Regions from separate parts of the Streptomyces sp. NPDC053542 genome, predicted to be linked through region 1. Evidence: riboswitches for the same ligand, from Rfam matches in the RefSeq annotation. Region 1 holds a riboswitch; each other region holds the start of a gene.
The links. Region 1 has a riboswitch for cobalamin ahead of ACIGXO_RS12565 (prenyltransferase/squalene oxidase repeat-containing protein). Riboswitches for the same ligand answer to the same signal wherever they lie in the genome.
Positions count from the first base shown of each region.

Region 2: another riboswitch for cobalamin. It lies ahead of ACIGXO_RS16855 (HoxN/HupN/NixA family nickel/cobalt transporter); the one in region 1 lies ahead of ACIGXO_RS12565 (prenyltransferase/squalene oxidase repeat-containing protein).
Region 3: another riboswitch for cobalamin. It lies ahead of ACIGXO_RS02030 (CbtB-domain containing protein); the one in region 1 lies ahead of ACIGXO_RS12565 (prenyltransferase/squalene oxidase repeat-containing protein).

Region 1 is NZ_JBITXL010000004.1:193,979-196,229, forward strand. It holds gene ACIGXO_RS12560 (MBL fold metallo-hydrolase) at 1-953, shown strand, start outside; cobalamin riboswitch at 1,012-1,152, shown strand; gene ACIGXO_RS12565 (prenyltransferase/squalene oxidase repeat-containing protein) at 1,329-2,251, shown strand, end outside.
Region 2 is NZ_JBITXL010000005.1:422,200-424,450, reverse strand. It holds gene ACIGXO_RS16860 (HhH-GPD-type base excision DNA repair protein) at 1-112, shown strand, start outside; gene ACIGXO_RS16855 (HoxN/HupN/NixA family nickel/cobalt transporter) at 176-1,291, opposite strand; cobalamin riboswitch at 1,323-1,542, opposite strand; gene ACIGXO_RS16850 (helix-turn-helix domain-containing protein) at 1,539-2,251, opposite strand, start outside.
Region 3 is NZ_JBITXL010000001.1:447,167-449,417, forward strand. It holds gene ACIGXO_RS02020 (IclR family transcriptional regulator) at 1-513, shown strand, start outside; gene ACIGXO_RS02025 (histidine phosphatase family protein) at 490-1,146, opposite strand; cobalamin riboswitch at 1,267-1,410, shown strand; gene ACIGXO_RS02030 (CbtB-domain containing protein) at 1,441-1,665, shown strand; gene ACIGXO_RS02035 (CbtA family protein) at 1,685-2,251, shown strand, end outside.

The DNA.
Region 1 (2,251 bases):
CCGGCTGGGACGACCCGGCGTCCTGGGACGCGCTCACCGCCGGGCTCACCGCCTGCGGCACCGACGTCACCGAACTCCACGGCGTGCTCGTCACCCACCACCACCCCGACCACCACGGTCTGTCGGCGCGGGTCCGGGAGGCGTCCGGCGCGTGGATCGCGATGCACGCCGCCGACACGGAGGTCGTCCGCCGCACCCGTGAGGCCGAGCCGGGGACCTGGCTGACGTACCTCATCGGCAAACTGGCCGCGGCGGGCGCGCCCGAGGAGCACCTCGCGCCGCTCTACGCGGCCCGCGCCGAGGGGCGCACACGCGGGCTCCCCGAGAAACCTCCCGCGCTCCCGGATCGCGAGATCGTCCCCGGCGAGCTGCTGGACCTCGCGGGGCGGCGGCTGCGCGCCGTCTGGACGCCGGGCCACACACCGGGCCATGTCTGCCTGCACCTGGAGGAGGCGCACCCGGCGGCGCACCCCGGCAACGGGCGCCTCTTCTCCGGCGACCACCTGCTGCCGGGCATCAGCCCGCACGTCGGCCTGTACGAGGACCCGGACGACCCGCATTATGCCGACCCTTCCCCAAGCTCTCGGCTTCGCTCGAGCAGGGGAGACCCCATTGGCGACTACCTGGACTCCCTGGAGCGGATCGCGCGGCTCGGCGTCGCCGAGGTACTGCCCGCGCACCAGCACGCGTTCACCGGCGCCGCCGAGCGGGCGGCGGAGCTCCTCGCGCACCACGAGGAACGGCTCGGTGGCCTGCGTGCCCTGCTCGCCGCCCCGCTCACGCCGTGGCAGCTCGCCGAGACCATGACGTGGAACCGCCCGTGGGCGGAGATCCCGTACGGCTCGCGCACCATCGCCGTCTCCGAAGCCGAGGCGCATCTGCGGCGCCTGGTGAAGACGGGGCTGGCGGAGCCGGTGCCGGGCTCGGACCCGGTGACGTACCGGGCGGTGTGAGGGACTTCCCATCCGGCGGCGACGGTGTACGTGCCGGAGACCGGTCGCTACCCGCCGGTTAAAGTGGTCCGGACAAGTTCATTCGTGCCCGACCGGGGGAAGCCGGTGGAAAACCGGCGCTGACCCGCAGCCGTGAGCGCTGGCGCGCACCCGTGCGCCGGAGCGAGCCGGAACGCCCGGCGGGGCACACCCAAGGCTCCCGCGTACCGTACGGCCGCCCTTCAGCGGCCGCCCGGCGCGCGGCACCGTCGAGGTATACGGAGCTGAGCCCGGTGCCACCGCGCCCGCGCGCCGCGCGGCCGTGGTGCGGCGGAGTGCGGCTGCGTGACCTCCCACCTCGCGCACCCCGCGAACCGACCGAGAGGCACCGACCCCATGGCCATCACGGCCCGCTCCCTCGCCGCCCCGGCGCGCCGCTGCGCCGCGGCCCTGGCCGCCGCCGTGCTGTGCGCGGCCGCTGCCCCGGCCGCGTTCGCCGCCGACCCCGCGCCCGCCGCGTCCCCGAAGCTCCCGAAGGGCCTGTACGGCAGCACGGACCCGAAGTACGACGGCGTCTGGCGGCAGTCGCTGGCGCTGCTGGCGCAGGACACCGCGGGCGTGCGCCCGGCGGACTCGGCGGTGGACTGGCTCGCCGGACAGCAGTGCGCCGACGGCGCGTTCACCGCGTACCGCGCCGACCCGGAGCAGCCCTGCGACGCGAAGACGATGCGGGACACCAACCAGACGGCCGCCGCCGTGCAGGCGCTGGCCGCGGTCGGCGGGCACGCGGACGCGGTGCGCGAGGGCGTCTCCTGGCTGAAGTCCGCGCAGAACGACGACGGCGGCTGGGGCTCCGCCGCCGACGCCCCGAGCGACGCCAACTCCACCTCGGTGGTGATCGGCGCGCTGGCCGCCACGGGCACGAAGCCGGCATCGGTGACCTCCAAGAAGGGCGGCAGGACCCCGTACGAGGGGCTGCTCGCCTTCCGTCTCGGCTGCGACGCCGAGAAGAAGGACCGCGGCGCGTTCGCCTTCCAGGCCAAGGACGGGAAGCTCGCCGCCAATGAGGACGCGACGGCAGCGGCTGTACTGGGCGCGCTGGGCAAGGGCTTCGTGGTCGAGCCGGGCGCGCACTCCGTGAAGGCCGCGTCCTGCGAGGAGGCGGCGAAGGACCCGCACGCGGCCGCCGGCGGCGCCGCCGACCAGCTCGGCTCCGTCCTGGACGCGCACGGCCACCACCTGATGTCCGCGATGCCCGGCGCCGAGTCGCAGCCGGACGTCGGCAACACCGCCGACGCCGTCGTCGCGCTGGCCGCCGC
Region 2 (2,251 bases), on a different contig from region 1:
GGAGGGCTCCCACCGCTCGGTCGCCGACATCACGGGCCCCGAGTCGCTGGCCGAGGTCCGGGCGTACAAGCAGCAGATGAAGCGGGCGGCGAAGAAGGCGGCGGGGAAGTAGGGGCGGGGCCGACCAGGGCCCTCACCCTCGGTCGGCCGCCGCCCCTCTCCTCGTACCGGGTGCTCAGCCCTCCGGCGAGGCGGCCACCCGGGCCGCCCACCGCTTTTCGACGCCCGACAGCCGCCAGTAGGCGATCGCCGCCGCCCAGACGACGACGAAGAGGCCGACGATGAGGTAGCCGACGTTGTCCAGCTCCAGGCCGGAGATCCAGCCGGTGACCGCGTCCGTCAGGCCGAGCTTGTCGTGCAGGACGCTGACCAGCTCGATGGTCCCGATGAAGAGCGCCACGGCGATGGAGAGCCCGGTGATCGTGAGGTTGTAGTAGACCTTGCGCACCGGGTTGGAGAACGCCCACTGGTACGCGAAGTTCATGAACGTGCCGTCGAGCGTGTCGAAGAGGCTCATCCCGGCCGCGAACAGCAGCGGCAGGCACAGCACCGCGTACCAGGGCAGCCCGGACGCGGCGCCGCTGCCCGCCATCACCATCAGCGTCACCTCGGTCGCGGTGTCGAAGCCGAGGCCGAGGAGCAGCCCGATCGGGAACATCTGGCCCGGCCGCGTGATGGCCTTGGTGAACCGGCCGAGCACCCGGTTCATGAAGCCGCGCGAGTCCAGCTGCCGCTCCAGCTCCGACTCGTCGTACTCCCCGGCCCGCATGGCACGGAAGACGCGCCAGATGCCGGCCAGCGCGACCAGGTTGAGGGCGGCGATCAGGTAGAGGAACGCCCCGGAGACGGTGGTCCCGACCGTGCCGAGCACCTGATGCGTACGGGACTCCTCGTCCATCAGGATCCCCGCGAGCGCCGCGCCGCCCGAGACCAGCGCGGCCATGATCACGACCATGCTGGAGTGGCCGAGCGCGAACCAGAAGCCCACCGAGACCGGGCGCTTCCCGTCGGCCATGAGCTTGCGGGTGGTGTTGTCGATGGCGGCGATGTGGTCCGCGTCGAACGCGTGCCGCATGCCGAGGGTGTACGCGGTGACGCCCAGGCCGACGCCGAACACCTGGGTGCCGACGGTGTAGTGGCCGGGCACGACGAGCAGGAACAGCACACCGAACGCGACGATGTGCAGCGCGGCTATGACCGCCAGCAGACCGGCGGTCCGTACGGTGTCGCGGCGCTGCCAGCGGAAATCGGGCAGCACGGAAGAAGCAGGGGCATCGGTGGGCAGGGCCATCCGGCGATCACGCTCCAGCACCTCGTGGAATCAGTTCGTGAGATGCCGTGGCCGGTCTCCTGGCTTACGGGTTCACACTCCCGTCCCGGCCTTCCCGCCCGCACTCCGCGGACAGTGGCCCCTCGTACGCACGCGGTGCGCGTACGAGGCAGGGGTCGGTAGCTCCCCGATCACAGTGGCGAGGGCCGCTCCGGAATCGGACCCGAAGGTCTCCACCGGTCTTCCCGAGCACCACGGCCCGGCCACTCTAACCTCCCGCCTCCCGATGCCGGACGGCGTCCTCCGTCGCCGGATCGACGGCCACCGGGTCCGCCGCCCAGCTCCCCAGCAGCCGCAGGGATTCCGCCGAGGCCGAGCCCGGCTCCGCGTGGTAGACGATCAGCTGCTGGTCCGGGTCGGCGGGCAGCCGCAGCGTCTCGTACGACAGGGTCAGCGGCCCGACGACGGGGTGGTGCAGCCGCTTCACGCCGAAGCCCTTGTCCTGCACGTCGTGGGCGGCCCACAGCTGCCGGAACTCCTCGCTCTTGACCGACAGCTCCCCGATCAGCGAGGCGAGCAGCGGGTCGTCGGGATGGCAGCCCGCGTCCATCCGCAGGAAGGCGACGATGTCCGCGGCCTTGCTCTCCCAGTCGACGTAGAGCTCGCGGGAGGCCGGGTCCAGGAAGACCTGCCGGGCGATGTTCCGCTCCTCGGGCGCGAGCGCGGCGTAGTCGCCGAGCAGCGCGCACGCCATGCGGTTCCACCCGATGACGTCCAGGCGGCGGCCCGCCACATACGCCGGTATCCCCTCCATCGAGTCCAGCAGCTGCTGCAGCGCGGGCCGCACCCGCTGCGGGCGCCCCGCGCCGCGCGAGCGCTTGGCCTTGGGTTTGACCAGGTGAGTGAGGTGGGCGCGCTCGGCGGCGGTGAGCCGCAGGGCGTTGGCGATCGCGTCCAGGACGGCGGTGGAGACGTTCTGGC
Region 3 (2,251 bases), on a different contig from region 1:
GTCGCGCTGCCGGTGATGCGCAGGCTCGCCGAGACCTGCCGGGAAGCCGTCCTGATGTCGGTACTGGACGGCGACAAGCAGCTCTACATCCATCACGTCGAGGGACCGCAGCAGGTGAGCGTGCGCGGCGAGCCCGGCAAGCACGGCCCGGTGCACTGCACCTCGATGGGCAAGGTACTGATCGCCTTCGCACCCGCCGAGGTACGCGAATCGCTCACCGAAAGCGTCGAACTGACCAAGCTGGGCCCCCACTCGATCACCGACCGTGCCGCGTTCCGCTCCGAAATCGAGAAGGTACGCGCCGAAGGCCACGCGCTCGCCGACGAGGAACACGAGCCGGGCATCCGCGCGCTGGGCGTCCCCATCCTCTCCCCGGACGGCATCGCCCACGCCGCCCTCTCCGTCGCGGCCCCCGCCTTCCGCATGCCCACGGAGGACCTGCTGGCCCTGCGCCCCGCCCTGGCCACAGCGGCCCAGGAACTCGCCGTACTACTGCCGCCGCGCCCCTTCTGAGAGGCCGGAACCAAGGGGGCGCCCGCACCGCAGGTTCCACCGCCCGGCTCGGCCCGAGAGTTCGGTGACGGAGAGCGGTGCGACGTCCAGCCGCCAGAAGACGGCGGCGGGCAGGCCGAGGGCGTGCACCAATGCCGCACGGATCACGGCCGGCTCCACGACTGCCGTGATCCGTCCGGTCTCCGCCGAGCGGCCGTCCAGCCAGGCCCCCACCCTGGCGATCAGGGCGTGCAGGGACTCCCCACCGTGCGGGGCGGACGCGGGGTCCGCGAGCCAGTCGGCGACGGCCCGCGGCTCCGCCTCGGTGACCTCGTCCAGGGTCCGCCCACGCCAGGAACCGACATCGAGATCGCCCAGCTCCGGCGCCCGGGCCGCTTCCAGCCCGAGAGCGACGGCGGTCTCGCGGCACCGTGCCGACGCGCCGTAATAGCACCGCGTCGCTGCCGGTGCGGCGTCCGCCCGTACTGTGTCCGTTCGTACTATGTCCGCCCGTACGACCTCCGCGCGCACGGCCGCCGCCACGGCACGCGTTTGCCGGAGAGCGCCCGCGTCCACGGACTCTCCCCCGTCGAACCGCACCTGCCGCTGCGCCTCCCCCAGCGCTGGTGAGACCAACATCACGCGCACCGTCATCCTCGGACCTCCCGCCTTGATCGTCCCATCCGCCAACCCCCGCAAGGCGGTTGGGCGCGCGGAGGGCGCACATCGGCCCCACCCGCGCGCCATAGCCACGGGAACCCGCAGGCGCTACGGTCGCATGGACATGACGACGGTGCGACGGAAGCCGGTGAGACTCCGGTACGGCCGCGCCACTGTGTACTCCGTCCCGTCCCTCACTGCCGAGGGCCGGGCGCTGACGGGGAAGTCAGACCCCGCACCGTCGTAAGGCACCAAGACCGGGACGCGTGTTCCCTTGGAGGTACTGCCATGGCTCAGTCCGCTGCGCCCACTTCCCTCTCCGCCGCAACGCCGGCGATCACCCCCATCTCCCTCAAGGCCATCGCACCTTGGGCCCTCTTCTTCGGCATCCTCATGCTCGTCCTGCTCTACTTCGTCGGCACCGAGCAGGGCGTGACCTCGGTCTTCTCCGGCGAGGGCGTGCACGAATGGGTCCACGACGGCCGGCATCTGCTCGGCTTCCCCTGCCACTGAGCACGGGAGGCAGCACATCATGCAGCCCATCTCCGTACGGGCGCTGCTCGTACGCGGAATGATCGCCGGCCTCGCGGCCGGCGCTCTCGCACTGGTCATGGCCTATCTCCTCGGCGAACCCGAGATCGATGCGGCCATCGCATACGAGGAGGCACACAGCCACGAACACGGCGTGGAACTGGTCAGCCGCACCATGCAGGCGACCAGCGGACTGGCGACGGGCGTCCTCGTGTACGGCGTAGCGCTCGGCGGCATCGCCGCCCTGGCGTTCTGCGTCGCCTGGGGCCGCATCGGCCGCTTCGGCCCCCGGGCCACCGCGGCGCTCCTTTCGCTGGGCGCCTTCCTCGCCGTGTACCTGATCCCGTTCCTCAAGTACCCGGCCAACCCGCCGGCCGCGAGCGACCCGGACACACTGGGCCGGCGCACCGCCCTGTACTTCCTGATGATCGCGCTCAGCGTGCTGCTCGCGGTCGGCGCGGTCATCCTGGGCCGGCGTCTGGCCCCGCGGCTGGGCAACTGGTACGCGACCGTGGCGGCTTCGGCGGCCTTCGCCTTCGTGGTCGGCCTCGCGTACGCGTTCCTCCCC